Regions from separate parts of the Actinomadura sp. B10D3 genome, predicted to be linked through region 2. Evidence: riboswitches for the same ligand, from Rfam matches in the RefSeq annotation. Region 2 holds a riboswitch; the other holds the start of a gene.
The links. A riboswitch is a leader RNA that binds a small molecule or an ion and turns the genes downstream of it on or off. The one in region 2 is predicted to bind S-adenosylmethionine.
Positions count from the first base shown of each region.

Region 1: it holds a riboswitch for S-adenosylmethionine, as region 2 does, so the genes downstream of both, thrC (threonine synthase) here and ABGB11_RS26920 (aminotransferase class V-fold PLP-dependent enzyme) in region 2, are expected to answer to the same signal.

Region 1 is NZ_JBDPLY010000045.1:14,886-24,926, reverse strand. It holds gene ABGB11_RS39820 (serine/threonine-protein kinase) at 1-296, opposite strand, end outside; gene ABGB11_RS39815 (RNA polymerase sigma factor) at 290-841, shown strand; gene ABGB11_RS39810 (sulfotransferase) at 932-1,957, shown strand; gene ABGB11_RS39805 (trehalose-6-phosphate synthase) at 2,005-3,507, opposite strand; gene ABGB11_RS39800 (cation diffusion facilitator family transporter) at 3,618-4,577, shown strand; SAM riboswitch class I at 4,676-4,817, shown strand; gene thrC (threonine synthase) at 4,834-6,078, shown strand; gene ABGB11_RS39790 (MoaD/ThiS family protein) at 6,094-6,372, shown strand; gene ABGB11_RS39785 (hypothetical protein) at 6,424-6,873, shown strand; gene ABGB11_RS39780 (SgcJ/EcaC family oxidoreductase) at 7,174-7,566, shown strand; gene ABGB11_RS39775 (SDR family oxidoreductase) at 7,631-7,912, opposite strand; gene ABGB11_RS39770 (hypothetical protein) at 8,001-8,318, opposite strand; gene ABGB11_RS39765 (RidA family protein) at 8,860-9,270, opposite strand.
Region 2 is NZ_JBDPLY010000020.1:55,002-65,042, forward strand. It holds gene ABGB11_RS26915 (SseB family protein) at 1-238, opposite strand, end outside; gene ABGB11_RS26920 (aminotransferase class V-fold PLP-dependent enzyme) at 341-1,621, opposite strand; SAM riboswitch class IV at 1,663-1,779, opposite strand; gene ABGB11_RS26925 (hypothetical protein) at 1,830-2,213, shown strand; gene ABGB11_RS26930 (transglycosylase domain-containing protein) at 2,251-4,881, opposite strand; gene ABGB11_RS26935 (FKBP-type peptidyl-prolyl cis-trans isomerase) at 5,093-6,238, opposite strand; gene ABGB11_RS26940 (exodeoxyribonuclease III) at 6,463-7,281, shown strand; gene ABGB11_RS26945 (class I SAM-dependent methyltransferase) at 7,278-7,889, opposite strand; gene ABGB11_RS26950 (class I SAM-dependent methyltransferase) at 7,900-8,661, opposite strand; gene ABGB11_RS26955 (hypothetical protein) at 8,688-9,734, opposite strand; gene ABGB11_RS26960 (SAM-dependent methyltransferase) at 9,848-10,041, opposite strand, start outside.

The DNA.
Region 1 (10,041 bases), on a different contig from region 2:
AGCTCGCCGATGTCGTGGACGCGGACCAGCCGCTCGGAGTCGGCGCGGCGCAGGATCCGGGCCTCCTCCAGGAAACGGTTGCGCACGTCGAGATCGTCGATCAGGCTCTCGTTCAGGACCTTTATGGCGACCTGGGAATCCAGGGCGTCATCCTGGCCCAGCCACACAGAGGCGAACGCACCCGAACCCAGGACGCGATCGATTCGGTAGCGGCCTACTGAAGGTGGGAACGACACTCCCGTATCATCCCAGCAAACGGGGTGAGCGCGCGAACGAGCATTGAGGCGGCATGGCATTCGACGAAAGGACTGAGGAGCTGGCGGTTCGGGCGGCCCAGGGCGACCAGGGTGCCCTCAACGAGCTCCTCCGCAGGATCGAGCCTGACGTGCTGCGGCACAGCTCCCGGTTCCTGCCCTGCCGGCAGGACGCCGAAGAGGCCTGCCAGGACGCGCTGCTGCAGGTGGCACGGAACATCCACCGGTTCGAGGGCAGGTCGCGGTTCAGCACCTGGCTGCACGTCGTCGTCGCCAACTCCGCCCGCTCCACCTACCGGTCGCTGAAGCGCCGCTCGGTCGAGCAGGCCGGCGAGCTCCCGCAGCAGCGCCCCGACCCGCGCCGGACCAGCGTCATCGCCGGGTCCCGGGTCGACATCCTGGACGCCATGGAGGACCTGGAGGCCCGCAAGCCCGACCTCATCCAGGCACTGGTGCTGCGGGACGTCTCCCAGCTGGAGTACGCCGAGATCGCCGAGCAGCTGAAGCTCCCGCTCGGCACGGTCAAGTCCCGTATCCACGAAGCCCGCAAGCAGGTCCGGCAGACGCTCGGGGAGTCCTACACCTGACCGGACGCCCGTCAAAGGTCGGTCATCGGGCGGCAACGGTGCGTCCAGGACCGGGGCTGTGAGCTGGGTCTCTGCACCAGCATGCGGTGCATGTCACCTGGACAGGCGCCCTGCCACGACCGCCCGCTCTTCATCTTCGGCTGCCCCCGCTCGGGGACGACGCTGCTGCGGCTGATGCTCCACTCGCATCCCCGCCTGGCGATCCCCGCGGAGACGAAGTTCGTCCTGCCCGCCTATACGGCGCGGTGCGAGTTCGGTGACCTCCAGGAGAGCAAGAACAGGCGGCGGCTCGCCGAGTGGATCATCGGGGACCGGTCCACCAAGGTGCACGCGCTCGGCATGGACCCCGACCGGCTCATCGAGGAGATCGAAGCCGGGCCGCCGACGCTCGGCTCGGCGATCGGCATCGTGTTCCGCGCCTATGCCCGCCTGCACGGCAAGCAGCGCTGGGGCGACAAGCGCCCGAGCTACTCCCAGCACGTCCCGACGCTGCTGCGCCTGTTCCCCGACGCCCAGTTCGTCCACCTCGTCCGGGACGGGAGGGACTGCGTCGCGTCGCTGCTGGAGATGCCGTGGTTCGACGGAGACGTCCACCACGCGGTCTGCGCCTGGCGGGAGACGATCGACCGGGGCCGGCGGCTCGCCGAGCGCCTCGGCCCCGACACCTACTACGAGCTGCAGTACGAGCGTCTCGTCGCCGACCCGGGCGACGAGCTGACCCGGCTCTGCACGTTCCTCGACGAGGACTTCGACCCGGCGATGACGCACCCCGAAGGGCTCGCGAAGCGGATCGTCCCGTCCCGCAAGCGATGGCACGAGCGGACCCACGAGGCCGTCACCACCAGCCGCATCGGGGCGTGGGCGGAACGCCTCGACCCCTGGGAGATCAGCCTGGCCGAGGCGGCGTTCGGCGAGCGGCTCGCCGAGTACGGGTACGAGCCGAGCGGCCTGCCGAAGCCGCCCCCGGCCCAGCTCGCCCGCTTCACGCGGACCGCCGCCCACCGCCGCATGGCGCAGAGCAAGGCCGCGCTGCGCGAACGCTGGAAGCAGCACCACGAACCCAACCCGGTCGCGTCCCTCCTGTCCGCCGAACGGTCCACCAGCAGCGCGCCCTGACCCGGCTCGCGGCGCGCCGCCCTCATCGCCCGGTGGACGGCGCGCCGCTACCCGGCCGGGTCCAGGGCGGCGAGCTGGTCGGCGAACCAGCGCTGCGGAGGCAGCGCCGTCGCCGCCGCCGCGAGCCGGGCGCAGCGTTCGGCCCGCCGGGCGCGCGGCATGAGCAGGGCCTGATGGAGGGTCTCCGCCGTCTGCGACACGTCGTACGGGTTGACCATCAGCGCGTCCTCGGACAGCTCCGCCGCCGCGCCCGCCTCCCGGGACAGCACCAGCGCGCAGCCGTGCCGCGACAGGACGGGCCCCTCCTTCGCGACGAGGTTCATGCCGTCGCGGATCGGGTTGACGAGCAGGACGTCAGCCAGACCGTAGGCGGCGAGGGAACGCGGGTAGTCGTCGTTCACCTGCAGGATCAGGGGATCCCAGTCGGGCGTGCCGAACTCGTCGGAGATCTGCTTCGCCATCCGCTGGACGGCCGCCGTGTACTCCCGGTACTCGGGAAGGTCGTAGCGGGACGGGTACGCGAACGCCAGGTGGACCACGCGGCCGCGCCATTCCGGATGGTTGACGAGCAGTTCGCGGTACGCGGCGAGCCCTCGCACGATGTTCTTGGACAGTTCCGTCCTGTCGATCCGCACGATGAGCTGCCGATCGCCCACCTGCTCGCGCAGTGCGCGCGCCCGTTCGGTGACGTCTTGTTCTGCCGCGCGCTGGCGCAACGCCGTCCCGTCCACGCCGAGACCATGCACGCCCACGTGAGTGGTGTGTCCTGCACAGGTGACCGTGCGGGCAGACCGATCGACGCGCGCCCCAGGTAGAAACTCGCAGCAGTCGAGGAACGCCGACGCCCACCGCTCGGTGAGGAACCCTGCGTGGTCAGCGCCGAGGATGCCGAGAAGGATCTGCGTACCGATGTCCTCTGGGAGAAGCCTGTAGTACTCAGGCGGCGCCCACGGCGTGTGAGAGAAGTGGACGATCCTCAGATCGGGACGGCGGTCACGCAACATCCGCGGTGCCAGCGACAGGTGATAGTCCTGCACGGCCGCCTTCGCGCCCTGGGAGGCGTCCCGTGCGAGAGCGTTCGCGAAGGCCGCGTTGTACGCCTCGTAGGACTGCCAGTCGCGCCGTGAGCGAGCATCGAAATGCGGGCTGCGCGGTGTGTCGTACAGAAGGTGGTGGACGAACCACAGCGTCGAGTTGGCGACGGCGTTGTACGCACGGTGGAACGTCGCCTCGGGGATGTCGAGCATCCGCACCGCGGCGCCGCCGGTCTCGTAACCCGCGAGGTCCAGGCGGCCGTCCGGTGACCGGCGAGCGGCCGTCCGATCGGCCTCTCCGAGGCTCGCGCACACCCAGAGGACGTCCGGATCCCGGCCGGCCGGTTCCGCGTGCGTGCCGGCCGGGCGCGGCGGCCCGGGGTCGCGCGGCGCGCCCGTGACGGCGGCGAGCCCCGACACCAGCCCGCCGCCCCCGCGCCGCATGGTGAGCTCCCCGTCCTCCGACAGCGAGAACGAGACCGGCCCCCGGTTCGATGCCACCAGCACTTGGCTCATGACGGCAGGGTCTCAGTTGAGGCCGAGGCCCTTCAAAGTGACCCGCGTGGCATGCGTCACCGCGCGCCCCGCCGCCGGTTAGCCCGCGGAGCGCCGGGTAACCGTGCGGCATGAGCAGGTCCGAGACGACGAAGACCGTGCTCGTCGCCGGTGCCGCGAACCTCATCCTTGCGATCACCAAGCTGGTCGCCGGCCTGCTGGCCGGGTCCAGCGCGATGCTCGCGGAGGGCGCGCACTCCGTGGCGGACACCCTCAACCAGGGCTTTCTCCTCGCCTCGCTGCGGCGCAGCGAACGGCCCCCCGACCGGCGCCACCCCTTCGGATACGGCAACGAGCGGTACGTGTGGTCGCTGCTCGCCGCGTTCGGGATCTTCGTGGCCGGCGCCGGTTTCTCGATCTTCGAGGGCATCCTGACCATGACCGGCCACGGCGGCACGGGGACGGCCGTGTGGCTCGCCTACGCCGTCCTCGCCCTCGCGGCGGTGCTGGAGGGGACGTCCTGGGTCCGCGCCTTCCACCAGGCCCGCAAGGAGACCCGCGACAACGGGCGCGACCTCGTGGAGCACGTCCGCAAGTCGCCCGACGTGACGTTCAAGACCGCGCTGTTCGAGGACACCGCCGCGATGATCGGCCTCGCGCTCGCCGCCGCCGGGCTGGTGCTGCGGCAGATCACCGGCTCGGACTTCTGGGACGGGCTCGCGTCCGTCCTCATCGGCGTCCTGCTCGTCGTCCTCGCGTTCTCGATCGGCCACGAGAGCGTGCGCCTGCTCATCGGCCAGGCCGCCGACCCCGCGGCGCAGCGCGAGATCCGCGCGGAGATCCTCGGCGCGCCCGGCGTGACCGGCGTGGACGAGCTGCTCACCATGCACTTCGGCCCCGAGCAGCTCCTCGTCGCCGCCAAGGTCCACTTCTCGGACGCCATCAGCGCCGACCAGGCCGAGGACGTCGCCGGCGAGATCGACCGGAGGCTCCGGGAACGGCTCCCGGTCGTCCGGCACGTGTTCCTCGACCCCACGCAGCGGACCGTCCCGCCGGAGCCCGGCCGCGTGATCAAGAACTCGCCCGGGTAACGTCTCAATCGGCGGACCCACCTGTCTGGCATCCGGTCAGTTCATGTAAAGTCACGCATACGAGTTCAAACCGCTCGCGGTTCTCGACAACTGAATACCGCTCATCCAGAGGGGTGGAGGGACCGGCCCTGTGAAGCCCCGGCAACCACCCGGCTGAGGCGCACTCGCGATCCTGCGAGGCCGGCCGGGAGATGGTGCCAACTCCGGCCTGCGACCAAGGTGGCGCAGGAAAGATGGGGAGAAAGGCCTCGCCCTCATGGCACTCACGCCTGCCACAGACCTCGGACCGGCAACCGCCCTCGTCTGCCGCGAATGCGGCTCCACTCGCGATCTCGGGCCCTTCTACGCCTGCGAGGAGTGTTTCGGCCCCCTGGAGATCGCCTACGACTTCAGCGGCGTCACCCGCGCGGGCATCGAGTCCGGTCCGCGCAACATCTGGCGGTACCGCGGGCTGCTGCCCGTCCCGTCCGCGGTCGCCGAGACGCCCAACACCGAGCCCGGCCTGACCCGGCTCGTCCGCGCCGACAACCTCGCCGAGAGCCTCGGCCTGCAGAGCCTGTGGGTGAAGGACGACAGCGGCAACCCGACCCACTCGTTCAAGGACCGCGTCGTCGCCGTCGCGCTCGCCGCCGCCCGCGAGCTGGGCTTCAAGGTGCTGGCCTGCCCGTCCACCGGGAACCTCGCCAACGCCGTCGCCGCCGCGGCGGCCCGCGCCGGGATCCGCAGCGCGGTGTTCGTCCCGTCCAACCTGGAGACCCAGAAGATCATCACGACGGCCGTGTACGGCGGGACGTTCGTGACGGTCGACGGCAACTACGACGACGTGAACCGGCTCGCGTCCGAGATCGCCGGCGAGCAGGACGACTGGGCGTTCGTGAACGTCAACGTCCGGCCCTACTACGCCGAGGGCTCCAAGACGCTCGGCTACGAGATCGCCGAGCAGCTCGGCTGGCGGCTGCCGGACCAGATCGTCGTCCCGGTCGCGTCCGGCTCCCAGCTCACCAAGATCGACAAGGCCTTCCAGGAGCTGATCAAGCTCGGCCTGGTCGAGGACAGGCCGTACCGAGTGTTCGGCGCCCAGGCCGCGGGCTGCGACCCGGTCGCCGCCGCGTTCAAGGCCGGGCACGACGTCGTCCGCCCGGTGAAGCCCGACACGATCGCCAAGTCCCTCGCCATCGGCAACCCCGCCGACGGCCCGTACGTCCTGGACGTCGCCCGCCGCACCGGCGGCGCCGTCGAGGACGTCACCGACGCCGAGGTCGTCGAGGGCATCCGCCTCCTGGCCCGCACCGAGGGGATCTTCGGCGAGACCGCCGGCGGCGTCACCGTGGCGACGCTTCGCAAGCTCATCGAGGCCGGCACCCTCGACCCGTCCGCCGAAACCGTGATCATCAACTCCGGGGACGGCCTCAAGACCCTGGACGCCGTCGCACCCGTCGTCGCCCCGTCCGCGAACATCGCCCCGTCCCTCGAGGCGTTCCGCGCCGCGAACCTCGCCTGAGAACGAAGGAGCAGCATGAGCAGCGTGTCCGTCCGTATCCCGACGATCCTGCGGACCTACACCGGCGGCGAGGCCGAGGTCAAGGCCGAGGGCGCCACCCTCCGCGCCGTCGTCGCCGACCTGGAGGCCAGCTACTCCGGCATCTCCGCCCGCATCCTCGACGACTCCGGCAAGATCCGCCGCTTCGTCAACGTCTACGTGGGCGACGAGGACGTCCGCTTCGCCGACGGCCTGGACACCCCCACGCCCGAGGGCGCCCAGATCTCCATCATCCCCGCGGTGGCCGGCGGCTGACGGCGTTCCGGCGGGCCCGGCCCCACCCCGGGCCCGCCTAAGCTCCCTGCCATGCCCCGGCGAACGACGTGGGGGGCGCTCGGCGCCCTCGCTCCCACCCTCACCTGTTCGTGCCTCCTCGGACTCTGGGCCATGTCCGCCTTGCAGGCCCGCGCCGACCGGGCCCGCGAACTCGACTGCCTCCACGGCCGCGCCGCCCAGTGGAGCCACGGCTACGGCGCCTGGCTCCCCGTCGCCGTCCTCGCGGGGGCGGCCCTGGCCGCGGTCCTCGCCGTGGCCGTCCTCGCGGCCGGCAGAAGATCCCCGACCTGGGCCCGCACCCTCTGCTACCCGGCGTCGGCGCTGGCCGTCCTCGCCCTCTTCCCCGCGGGCATGAAGACGCTCGACCACTTCAGCTTCCCCGGCTCCGACATATCCAGCGTCGGGAGCCCACCCTGCGGGGTCGGCTCGACCCAGGTCAGGAGCGCCGGCCCCGCGCCGTCGTGGCCAGCGTCAGGATGAGCCCGCCCCAGAGCAGTCCCATCCCCACGCCGACGGCCAGGCCCGCGGCCAGGAGCGCGCCACCGGCCCCGATCAGCGTCGGGCCGACGTACATGAGCCTCACCCGTCCAGGTGGATGCCTCGTCCGCGAAAGCCTGACGACTTCACGACCGGTGATGACCTGCAAGAGGCAAACGGCGGCCATAAGCCCCGCCACAGCCGAGAAGGTATATGCGAGCGTCATCCGGACAACCTAGTCGGCTTTCGAGGACGCGGCGCCGCGCTTGACCTCAAGCTTCCTTGAGGATGGACGCTGAACTTATGAGCGCACCGGACGTCGACATCGAGGCGATCAAGCAGGTCGTCGCCACGGTCGAGCACTCCCAGAACAACGAGCTACCGGACGAGTTCGCCGCCCTGTTCCGAGCCGACGCCATCTGGACGACAGGCGGCGGCAAGCGCCTCTACGGACGCGACGCGATCTCCGCCTTCACCCACCAGGTCCTCCCCGGCGCCATGCGCGGGACGACGGTCACCTTCGAGGTGGAACACGTCTTGTTCGTCCGTCCCGACGTCGCAGCCGTCAAGGTCCTCCAGACATACCGGACCGCCAACGGCGAAGAAGTCGGCACACCACTGTTCGTCATGGCCAAGGAAGACGACCACTGGTACCTGACCGCCTGCCAGAACACCGCCGTCCACCCCAGCGACTGACCCCACACGCGCCCACCCTGGAACACTGCCCCAAGAAGCTACGGGCCGTGGACAGCCAACCTGATCATGCGCAGACGATCACGAGGGTCTGGACTGTGGGGGGCCGCCGTCCGTGGTCGGACGCCGTCGACTGCGCGGCCGGCCATGCGGCGATCTCCTCCGGCCTGCCGTACCGCCCCATCGCCGTGGTCGGAAGGAACATGGATGAGGCCGGGCCGTCGGCAGGGTTCCCGTCGGTGTCGATGAACCCGGGTTGGATGATGTTGACCGTGATGCCCCGGTGCGCCAGATCGCGGGCCGCGCCCCGGCTGAAGCCCTCAAGCGCCGCCTTCGACGATGCCGCCACCGGTCGCGGCCGCAAATGAACAGACCAGATGCACGATACCTGCGTATTCGACGTATCACTCAGAGCTCAACCTGCGTACGGGGCTGTGTTATCGCCAGTAGCGTTTGCGTAGCCTTTTCCATACGCGGTTCACTCCGATCACCCCGAGACCGCACAGCCCGGCTGCGGCGAATTGCTGCCAAGCCGCCACCTCGATGGAGAATCCGCCGAAGAGGGCGGCGATGGCCATGCCCAGAAACGCGGCGCCGACCAGGAAGAACATGCAGCACATGAAGACGTGCTGCATGTAGAGGCTCATGGATTCCGGACGGCCTCGCTCGGGTAGCGAACGAGCCGTTGACACGCTCAATCCGATAAGCCCCACACCAAAGAGCCCGAACACGGCAAGCACCAGTTGCGACCACACGCCCTAGACCTCCCGGTTTCTTCGCATGATCTCGCCCCGGTGTCCGTTTCGCAAGCCATGGGCTCGTGCGCTTTTCCTGGTCCCGCCTTTACTAAATGACAGCAAGCTTTCAATGACTGACTTGAGTTGTCTGCCGCTGGCTGGTTCAAGCCCAAGAGTGGGCAAACAACGGACGGATGCCGGCCGTAGCACCAGCCTCGGAAGACCGGTTCGCGGGGTGCCCGCCCCTGTGACCTCTTTGCTTAAGAAGTGGGCTTGAGAGCAGGTCCGTGTCACCATGTGCGGCATGATGCCGACGCGAAAGGGCTATGCCGCGTAGACGGCCGGCTCAACTCCGATGGCAGTCGCCACCGCCTCGACCCGAGAGCGGAGGCCGCTTCGTGCCCATCCCGGGTTTGTCTCCCCGTGGCGCGGCTGTCTTGGTTGATGTGGGATCTGCAAGCGCTCGCCGCCGTCGGCCTGATCACTGATGAGCGTGTGGCTTCTGACGGCGAGCCTCGGCTCGTGGGCTTGGCTACTCAGCTCGATGCGTCGCTCGGAATCAGTCAGGCAGCGCCACGGTGAGATCCACCTCGACGAGCTGTCCGGTGAAGCCCAGCTGGGAAACGCCCAAGAGCGTGCTCGCCGTGGTGAAGGCCGGACCCAGGGCGGACTCGGTGAGCCGACTCCATACGGCTCCGAGGTCGCCCCTTTCGTCGCTTCGCACGTAGATCACCGACCGCACCACGTGGTGCGGCTGGGCGCTCACCGCTGCCAGGGCGGTGAGCGCGTTCGCGATCACCTGGTCGACCTGCTTCTCAAGGGAACCGGCGCCGACGAGGTCACCGTTGCGATCGAGCGGGCACTGTCCAGCCAGGTGGGCCGTACGCCCTGCCTCCACCACCGTGATGTGGTGGTAGCCGGGCGTCTCATGCAGCAGTTCGGGGTTGATGCGGGTGATCTTCTCAGTCATGCCCGCAAGTCTGGCCAGCGTGGTGGCAGCACGCACCACATTTTCCTCCCGCCTGAGGTCAAGCAACGAGCTGAGTGGTGGTACGTCCCAGATCGCGCGTTTGAGCGTCCTGGGCCTGGTCAGGGTGGGTTGGGGTGGATGGGGAGGCTGGCGCGGGCAGGGATGTGTGGCGCTTGCACTCGGCGGGGTGGAGTGACCAAGAAGACGAGTAGCTAGACCCTGACCTGCGAACGGGCGGCCTCACCCAGCACGATCGGGGCCGTCCGTTCCGTGATTGTTCCGCGCGCTGACCCGCACCCGCCCGCCATGCGGTTTCTTGCGCTGCCCATAGGCGTTCTCCCCCACCTTCCTCCCCCGACCCGACGAGACCTGTACCTAGCGGCGGACGGGTTCTGTCAAGGGTGGCGAAGCCATCACAGCGTGACGCCCGAAGGGCGCCCTTGACAGGTTCCGGCCGCCGCCATCCTCAAGACATCGGGTCGGGGGAGCCCTGTGCCATTCCAGTCCAGTTGGCGACGTCCCTGTACCGGAGATGCCTCGTCGTCGGCTGGACCTGCGCCAGCTCTGGACGGCGGCGCGACCCGGTGACCGCCGGCGGCTGGCGGACGGGCGGAGGCTTCGCGATGCGCGGCCCGGCGCGGCCGTCCGGTGACCGGCGCCCACGCCGCACGCTCCGGGCGGCCAGGCGCGGGGCCGCGCCAGCGGCCCAAGCGCCGCCGCCTCTTGATCCAAAACAGCCCAATTCGGCAGCAGATACGAGGCACCAAGCTA
Region 2 (10,041 bases):
TCGCCGAGGCCGACGTGTAAACCAGGACGTGGACCCGGCCGTCCTCCTCCTGGGTGGGCCAGGACGGCCGCGCCTCCCCCGAGAGGACGCCGTCCACCGCCTCGGGCGGGACGGGTACGACGAGCTCACTGTCCGCGAGCAGGCGGAAGTAGCTCTCCTGGTCCCCGGCCCGTACGGTCTCCTGCAGTCGGTGCTCCAGTTCCGACGTGGGTCGCCACGCGTCGGCCACCGTCGCCACCCCCCTGTTTCCTCCGTGCTCGTCCCCGCGCGACTGCCTACGCTACATGGGCGAACAGGACCAAAGAGCATAATCATCTGACTGCGCGGGAGAGATCGCAGGTCAGCGCTCTGACAGCCCGGCGAGGGCGGTCAGGAGACGGTCGACGTGCTCCTCGGTCGTCCCGATGCCGAGGCTCGCGCGGACGGCGGAGCCGGGCGCGGAGCAGCCGTCCTCACCGCCCAGCAGGTGCCGGACGAACGGGTGCGCGCAGAACTTCCCGTCCCGGACGCCGATGCCGTGCTCGTCCGACAGCGTGAGCGCCACGTCGCGCGCGTCCCAGCCGTCCACGACGAACGACACGATCCCGACGCGCGGCGCGCGCGGTCCCCACAGGGACAGCTCCCGGACGGACGGCAGCGCGGCCAGCCCGGACCGCAGGCGCGCCACCAGGGCCTCCTCGCGCGCGGCCAGCGCCTCCCAGGAGGCGGACAGCGTCTCGCAGGCGGCGGCGAGCGCGATGACCCCGAGGACGTTCGGCGACCCGGCCTCGTGGCGCTGCTCGGCGGACGGCGCCCACCGCGTCGCCGTCCCGACGGAGGCGCTCGCGCCGCCGCCCTTCAGGTACGGCTCGGCGGCGCGCAGCCAGTCGGCGCGCCCGGCGAGCACGCCCGCGCCGAACGGCGCGTACAGCTTGTGCCCGGAGAACGCGACGTAGTCGAGGCCGAGCGCCGCCATGTCCAGCGGGCGGTGCGGGACGAGCTGGGCGGCGTCGACGGCGATGCGGGCGCCGTTGCGGTGCGCGACGCGCGCCAGCTCCTCGATCGGCCACAGTTCGCCGGTGACGTTCGACGCGGCCGTGACGACGAGCAGCCGCGACCCGACCGGGCAGCCGCGCAGGGCGCGCTCGGCGGCGGAGATGGCCTCGGCGGGCGTGGCGGGCGCGGCGAGGCGCACCGCGCGCTTCCACGGCAGCAGCGACGCGTGGTGCTCGGTCTCGAACACGACGACGCTCGTCCCGGCGGGGACGGCGCGGGCGAGCAGGTTCATCGCGTCGGTCGTGTTCCGGGTGAACACGACGGCCGAGCGCCGCCACGCCCCGAGGAACGACCGGACGGTCTCCCGCGCCTCCTCGTAGGCGCGGGTCGTGACCTGGGACGCGTAGCCCGCCCCGCGGTGGACGCTGCTGTAGTACGGCAGCGCACGGGTGACGGCCTCGTGCACCGCCTCCAGGCAGGGCGCGCTCGCCGCGTAGTCGAAGTTGGCGTAGGGGACCTGTCCGCCGTCCCGCACCGGAACCGGGACGTCCGCCCCGATGACGCGGGGAACGGGGCGAACCCGGACCCCCTCGGACGGCGTCACAGCAGGGGTGGCGATGGGGGAGTCTGCGAGCAGCGTGGGCATACCGGAACCCTTCGGGTCAGGGACCCCGGGAGAACCGGCGGGGTCCGCGCTTGCCGGGACGCGGTCGTGCGTCCGGCCAGGTCCTCACCCGGGGCACCCCATCGCGGACGAAGGGTTGCCGGCCAGCAAGCCGGGGCTTGACGCTGGCGCTCATGACCTAGTGCGGAATCATATACGCGGCCGATCTGGGCGCAAACGGGAGGGTGCGATGCGGTACGGGGTGGTGCGGACGGTGGCCGGGGGCGTGGTGGCGCTCGGCGCGTCCGGCCTGCTGGGCGGGTGCGGGACGCTGGGCGGCGGCAACTCAGCCCAGGTGTGCACCGACACCAAGAAGGCGTTCCAGCAGTACGTCACCCAGGTCAGGAGCATCCCGGCGGCGGAGCCGGCACGGTGGCGGCAGGCCACCGAGCAGCTCGCCGGACGGGTCGACGGCCTGGCGAAGCAGGCCGACGACGGCGCCCTGAAGAAGGCGTTGAAGACCGAGGCGGGCAAGCTCCGCGAAGCCGCGCCGGCCGTCGGCACCGGCGACGTGTCTCGGCTCGACGCCGTGATGAGGGACACGCCGGCCACCATCGGCAAGGCCTGCGACTGACGCGCGGCCCGGGTGCGGCGGTGCGCCGCACCCGGCGCTAGTTCCTGGGGAAGCCGCCGATCGGGCCGTCGCCGCCCCCGCCCCCGCCGCCGTCGCCGTTCCCTCCGCCGCCGTCACCGTCGCCGTCGCCTCCGCCGTCACCGTCGCCGCCCCCGCCGGGCGGGGTCGGGATGCCGGTCGGGATGCCGGTCGGCGGCGTCGGGATCTCGGGCTCCTCGGTGTCCGGCGGCGGCCGGGTCGGATCGTCGGTCCCGGGCTGCTCCGTGCCGTCCGGCGGGGCCTCGCGCGTCGGGCCGTCGTAGCCGCCGCCCGGCGTCATCGACGGGGACCCGAACGACTCCGGCTCGTAGTTCTTGATGTTCACTGCGTCGGTCATGTACGAGCGCCACATCTGCGCGGGGAGCTGCCCGCCGTACGCGCCGTAGCCGGGGATGTTCAGCGGCTTGCCGTCGCTGCGGAACATCGCGACCGTCGTCGCCATCTGCGGAATGAACCCGTTGAACCAGATCGCGCGGCCCTTGTCGGTCGTGCCGGTCTTGCCGGCGACGTCGCGGCCGTCGGGCAGCTGCGCGTTCGTCCCGGTGCCGCCCTGGACGACCCGCTGCATCGCGTACGTGGCGTCCCGCGCGTTCTGCTGGCTGAACGCCCGCTTGCCCTTCTCGGTGAAGGTGCGCTTGTGGTCCTCGTTGTCGGTGACGGACTTGACGACGAACGGCTCCCGGTACAGCCCCTCGGACGCGAACGTGGAGTACACGCCCGCCTGCTGGACGGGGTGCAGCGACACGATGCCGAGCGGGAACGTGGCGGCGGACCGCTGCTCCGGCTTCATCTGCGACGCCGGGATGCCCATCTTCTCCGCCATCCTGGCGATCTTCTCGTTGCCGATGTCCTGGCCGAGGTTGACGTACGCGGTGTTGATCGAGTGCTGCGTGGCGGTGGCGAGGTTCACCATGCCGAAGCTCTCGTTGCTGTCGTTGCGGATGTCGGAGCCGGCGAAGTACTGCGGGGAGCTGCCGTCATAGGTGGTGCTGAGCGACCTGCCGTCGTCCAGCGCCGCGGCGAGCGCGATCGGCTTGAACCCGGACCCGGCCTGGGCCCAGTCGCCGAAGGCGCTGCTCAGCGCCTCGTCGAGGTAGCCGCGGCCGCCGTAGAACGCGAGGACCTGACCGGTGGACGGGTCGACCGACACCGCCCCGGTGCGGATCTTCTTGCTCATCCCCTGCGGGGTGTTCTGGGCGACGGACCGCTTCAACGCGTCCATCAGCCGCCTGTCGAACGTCGTGGTGATCTTCAGGCCGCTCCGGTTGATCTCGTCCTCGCTGTAGCCGCGGCGCTCGGTGAGCTCCTTCTTGGCCACGTTGACCATGTAGCCCTTCTGGCCCTTGAGGACGTCGGTGATCTTCGCCTTGACCGGGACGGGGAACTTCAAGGACGCGGCCTCGGCGGAGGTGAGCGCGCCGTCCCGGACCATGTTGCCGACGACCGCGCGCCAGCGCTGCTCGGCGTAGACCCGCTGGGGGCCGGTCGGGTCGGCGAAGTTGCTCGGCTGCTGGATCGCGGCGGCGAGGTAGGCGCCCTCCGCGGGCGTCAGCTGCGAGACGTCCTTGTCGTAGTAGGCGCGGGCGGCGGCCTGCACCCCGTAGGCGTCGCGCCCGAAGAAGATGGTGTTGAGGTACTGCTCCAGGATCCAGTCCTTGGACTTCTCCCGCCCCACCTTCAGGGAGACCATGACCTCCTTGAGCTTGCGGGTGACGGAGCGCTCCTTGCCGATGCCGCCGTAGTAGTTGCGGACCATCTGCTGGGTGATCGTCGAACCGCCCTGCAGCTGCCGGCCGGTGACCGTGGACCAGACCGCCCGCGTGGTGCCCTGGACCGACACCCCCGGGTCGTCGTAGAAGCTGCGGTTCTCCGCCGCGATCACCGCGTCGCGGGTGCTCTCGGGGATCCGGTCGAGCTTGACGGCGTCGCGGTTCACGCCGGTCTTCGCGATCGGTGTCTTGCCGTCGGAGTAGTAGAACGTGGGGCCCTGCGCGATCGCCTGCTCCTGCGGCGACGGCACCGGCGTGAACAGGTAGGCGACGGCGAACGCGACGACGCAGAAGCCGATGAGGCCGAGCAGCGTGAACAGCACCCGGCGGAAGAAGCGCGATCTGCGGCTCCGCGCCTTCCGGGGACCCTTGCCCCCGCCCGCGCCGCCTCCGCCGCGGCCGGACCCGGCGCCCGGCGGCGGCGCTCCGCGTTCGGGCGAGGCGGCCATGGTCTTGGTATCACCCGTCGTCGCCTCGCCGACACCATCCGACACCGTCGTATCCGCGGCCGCGCCCTGCTCGGCGGAGGTTCCGGACCCGGAGGTCTCGACCGCGCCCCCGGCGGCGGGCGATTCGGCGGAGGCCTCGGCGGCCGTTTCGGTTCCGGTCTTATCGGCCGCGGACGATTCGGCCCCGCCCGCCTCTCCGGCGTTCTTATCGCCGTTCCGAGATATGTCGCCCTCGCCGGTGAATTCGGCGTCGTGGGTGGATTCTCCGGTGCCCGCTCCGGCGTCCTCCGTCAGCGTCGCGGTCGCCGGACCGTCGGTGCCGGCCGGCGCTCCGGCCTCGGTGTCGAGCCGCTCCACCTCGCCCGTGCCGGTGGGACGTTCGCCCTCCGGAACCTTTTCGCTGTCGCTCACAAGCCCCCCGTGATCAATGCGTTACCGACGATACCTGAGGGGATCCGTGCGCCGGCCGCCCAATGCGCATCTCGTGGCCTCCCAATAGAAGGACGGGCAATGCGCCTCGCCGGTTGTCGTGATGGATGTCGCATCTGCCGGCCTTTGTCAAACGCCGAGCGGCGGGGACCCGTCCCGGGTGCCCGCCGCTCTCGCGTCCGCGCCTTGCGCCCTACTTGTAGACCTTGGCGAGGATGTCCACGACGAACACCAGGGTGTCGTCGCCCTTGATGGTGGGCGGGCTGCCCTTCTTGCCGTAGCCCTCCTCCGGCGGCAGGACGAGCAGCACGCGGCTGCCGACCTTCGCGCCGGTGAGGCCCTTGTCGAAGCCGGGGATGGTCTGCCCGCTGCCGATCGGGAACGTCGCGGGCTGCTTGTTGTCCCAGCTGGAGTCGAACTTCTTGCCGGTCTTCCAGATCTTGCCGGTGTAGTTGACGACCGCCTCGTCGCCCTTGGCGAGCGCGGGCCCGGACCCCTCGACGAGTGTCTTCACCTGGAGCTTGTCGGGCGCGCCCTTGTCCGGGACGGTGACCTTCGGCTCCTTGCCGGCGCCCTTGTCCTCGACCTTGGGCAGCGCCTTGTCGTCCAGCTTCTTCTCGGTGCCCTGCGGCTGCTGGCTCTTCGGGACGACGGCCTGGATGTCCATGACGAACAGGATCGCGTCCTTGGCCGAGATCTGCTGCGGGCTCAGCTGGGTGAGCTCCTTCGACGGCGGCAGCTGCAGCACGAGCCGGCTGCCGGCGGTCTTGCCGACGAGGCTCTTGTCGATGTTCTTCAGCCCGCTCTTGCCGACGACGAGGTGCATGGGGCCGCCGCCCTGCGGGTTCTGCGCGGCCTCCTCGTAGGACGAGCGGACCTTCTCGCTGGAGCTCTTCACCCGCGAGTTCTCCTCGTCCTTGTCCTTCGCCCACTTGTACGTGGCGAACTGGACGTAGACGGTGTCGCCGTCCGCGATCGCGGGGCCGGCCCCCTTGATCGGGGTGCTCACCTTGAGCGACTTGGTCGGCGCCAGCTTGGTCGGGATCTCGACCTTGGGCTCGGCGGCGAACTTGCCGGTCACCTGGATCTCGGGATCGGGGCGGTTCACCCACCAGTACACGCCGCCGGAGATCGCCAGTGCGGCGACCACGACCCCGGCGATCACCTTCAGCCGGCGCTTCTTGGCGTCCTTGGCGGTCAGCCCGGACGGCCGGTTCAGCCCGCTGCCGCGCCCCGCGCTGATGCCGTGCGGGGTGAACTCCGGGCTGCGGATGTTCTGGGCGCTCGGGATCTTCGCCTTGACCGCCGGCTTGCCCCGGGGCTTGTCATCCTCGGCCATGTTTCCTCACTCGCGACGGGTTCGACGACACCACGAACGTGACCACTGTTCCAGGGCCGGGCTAAGCACAGCGTGAAAACCGTGTAAAGGCGGCCGACCCGCAATCTACCGGTCACAGGCTAGGGGTGAAGCCGTCTGGCAGGGGACAGGGAAGCAGCCAGGATATCCCCGCCGGCCGTCCGGCTCACGCCCTGCGGCCAGATGGCGGGTGGCACCCTGGAGGGATGCGCCTCGCCACGTGGAACGTGAACTCGGTCAAGGCACGGCTTCCGCGCCTTCTTTCCTGGCTGGACGAGACGAGGCCGGACGTCGTCTGCCTCCAGGAGACCAAGTGCCGCGCCGACCAGTTCCCCGCCGCCGAGGTGGCGGAGCTCGGCTACGAGACCGCGGCGCACGGGGACGGCCGGTGGAACGGCGTGGCGATCCTCTCCCGGGTCGGCGTCGAGGACGTCTCCAACGGCTTCCCGGGGGAGCCCGCCTACGAGGGCGAGGCCGAGGGCCAGATGAAGCTGGACGAGCCCGTCACGCTCGTCCCGGAGGCCCGCGCGGTCGGCGCGACGTGCGGCGGTGTCCGGGTCTGGTCCCTGTACGCGCCGAACGGCCGCACCCCCGAGTCGGCCCACTACGCCTATAAGCTCGCGTGGTTCGCCGCCCTCCGGGACGCCCTGCGCGCCGAGCTGGTCGACGACGCTCAGCTCGTGGCGTGCGGCGACTACAACGTCGCGCCCACGGACGAGGACGTCTGGGACCCGGCCGTCTTCGTCGGCTCCACCCACGTCACGCCCGCCGAGCGGCAGGCACTCGCCGAACTGCGCGACCTCGGCCTCCACGACGTCGTCCCGACGCCCATGAAGGGCCCCCACCCCTACACGTACTGGGATTACCGGGCAGGGATGTTCCACAAGAACCTGGGGATGCGCATCGACCTCTTCTACGCGAGCGAGGCCGTCGCCAGGCGGGTCGGGTCCGCCTACGTCGACCGGGAGGCCCGCAAAGGCAAGGGCCCGTCCGACCACGCCCCGGTCGTCGTCGACCTGGACTAGCTCCCGGCGCGGGCGAGGAAGCGCCGCTTGCCGGCGTCGTCGGCCTGTTCGAGGACGGTGAAGCCGCCCGGCAGCAGCGACGCGGGCTCCCCGGCGCCGAGGCACCACGCGGCGGGCAGGTGCGGCCGGTCGCGCCGGGCCTCCTCGGTGAACGCCTCCCAGGCCAGCAGCCCGCCCGGCAGGACGGCGAGGGCGGCCCGGCCGAAGACGGCGCGGTCCCAGAACCCGGTGCACAGGACGAGCGCGTAGCCCGGGCCGTCCGGCCGCCAGGCGGCCAGATCGGCCTGGACGAGCGTGATCAGCGACGCGAGCCCGCGCCGCCGGGCCTGCTCGCCGAGCCGCGCGAGGGCGATCTCGGAGATGTCCACGGCCGTCACGGGGCGTCCGGTCGCGGCGGCCTGCAGGGCGCTGCCGGACGGCCCGCACGCGAGGTCGAGCACCGGGCCGTCCGGCAGCTCCAGCGACAGCGCCCGCTCCGCCAGCGGATGCGCGGACGGGGGCCGGGCGTCGCCGCCCGCCTCCGCGCCCGCGTACTTGGCGTTCCACCGGAGCCTGTCCGGGTGCTCGGCCAGCTCCGCGGGTACCCGCTCCGGCGCCACGTCGTCCATGGGGACGAGGTTAACGGCGCTCCGCGATGAGGAGCATGAACATGGCCGTCGGGAAGCCCTTGCGCCACCACGGGTCGTCCCGCAGCTGCTCTTCCGACGGGTGCGGTTCGCGCAGGTCGGCGATGACGAATCCGGCGTCCCGGAGCGTTCCAGCGTAGTACTCCAGCGGCCGGAGCCAGCTTGTGATCATCGAAGGGGACTCCAGCCCGTCCACCAGGAAGTGCTGGTCGATCCCGCGCGAGGCGAAGTACTCCGCCGCCGGGACGCTGTTCGCGGCTCCCTGCTCGGCGTTCTCCACGTAGAAGCAGGGATGCAGCGTCAGCAGGATCATCCGCCCGCCGGACGTGAGGACCCGCCCGAACTCGCCGATGGCGCGGGTCGGGTCCTGCAGGTGGCTGAACAGGTGGTTGCACAGGACGAGGTCGAACGCGTCGTCCTCCAGCGGCAGGTCCTCCACGCTGGCGCGCAGGAACCGGGTGTTCTCCGGGCGGGACGGGTGGGACGCGGCGGCGTCGACCAGCCCCTGCGCCGCGTCGACCCCGGTCACGTCCGCTCCCATGGACGCGAGCGTGCGGGAGAGGTAGCCCTCGCCGCATCCCGCGTCCAGGACGCGCAGGCCCGCGCAGGGCCCGACGGCGTCGAGGACCGCCGCGTCGGTCAGTTCCGTGCGGTACCGGTCGCGGCGCTCTCTGATCACCTTGACCCAGTACTGCGCGTTCGCCTCCCAACGCTCCCGCGTCAGGTTCGCGATGGCTTGCGCCGTGTCCTCCACCGGCTCCCCATTCTTCGGTACCTGGTTCAGGCGAGGCTCTTCAGCCGCCGCACCAGTGCTTCGCAGGTCTGTCTGGTCTTTCTGTCCCGGCAGTCGGCTCCGCGCAGTCGCAGCGCCTGGATCAGCTCGGGGAGCTTTCCGCCGAACGCGGGGTCGCGTTTGAGCGCCAGCGGGATGTACGTCGACGCCAGGTAGTACAGGTAGGCGTCGCTGTACACCATGATCTCGCGCAGCACCTCGACGGCCGTGTTGCGCAGCGACAGGGAGCTCGGGAGGGTGAAGTCGCTGCTGATCCGGCCGTCCTTGCTGTAGGTGGGGAAGGCCCATTCCTCAAGTGCCGCGTACACGGGCGTCGCGTCGAGTTCCTGCCGGTACCGCTCCGCCAGCTCGAAGTCGTTCGAGCTGATCAGGCATCCCATCACGACCCCGCGCATCATGAACGCGGTCTGGCGGCCCGGCATCTCGAACCCGAGGTCGGCCTCCAGCTCCCCGGTCACCTTGCTGACCTGGTGGGTCAGGATGTTCAGCGCGAGGATCGAGTGGAACGAGTAGGTCTTGCGGTTCAGGCGCGGGGCCAGCTCGATGGTCGAGTCGAACAGCTTCTGCGGGTCGACCAGGAGCCCGTGGCCGGACTCGGTCGAGTACAGGGCCTCCAGCGCGGTGTCCTGCTCGCGCCCCCAGAAGCGGGCGATGAACGACGACGTCTTCTGCGTCGCCTGGCCGCGCATGATGTGCACGGCGGCCTCGAGCGCGTTCAGGAGGTGCTGCTTGGCGACCGGCGAGTTCTCCAGGGCGGCCAGGTCGACGGCGAGCCCTTCGCGCTGCAGGTCGGCGACGAGCCCGTCCCGCCTCTTCCGGACGGCGTGCGCCATCGAGTACTCGGCGATCCCGGGGACGGACGACATGAGGCTCTGCAACGACCGGCCGCTGACCCGGTCGAGCCATTCCTCGTTGTCCCACAGCCGGAAGATCGTGCTCTCGTCGAGCCCGGAGAAGGCCGCCACGTCGGACATGTTGAGCCCCATGTCCTTGGTGATGTCCGAGAGAGACTTCGGCTCGCCGTCCGCTGTCATCGCTTGCCCTAGATGTGGCACTTGCTGACGTTCCGATCGTAGCGAAGCGCCGGGCGTGCGGAACGGGCGATCCGCAGATGTGCCCGTCCTGTCACCTTTGGCGATGAGCACCGTCATGACCGTCCGTCACCCGGCCATGGCCGCCCGTCACCCGGCACACGGCCGACGCAGCCGAAGAGCGGCAGCGGCCCGGTGCCGCGGGCGGCGGCCCGCGGCTGCGGCAGCCGGGCCGGGTAGGGCTCGACCATCTCCAGGCTCCGGCAGATGTCCGCGATCTCGTCCTCGCCGCGCGGGTGGAACGGCGTGT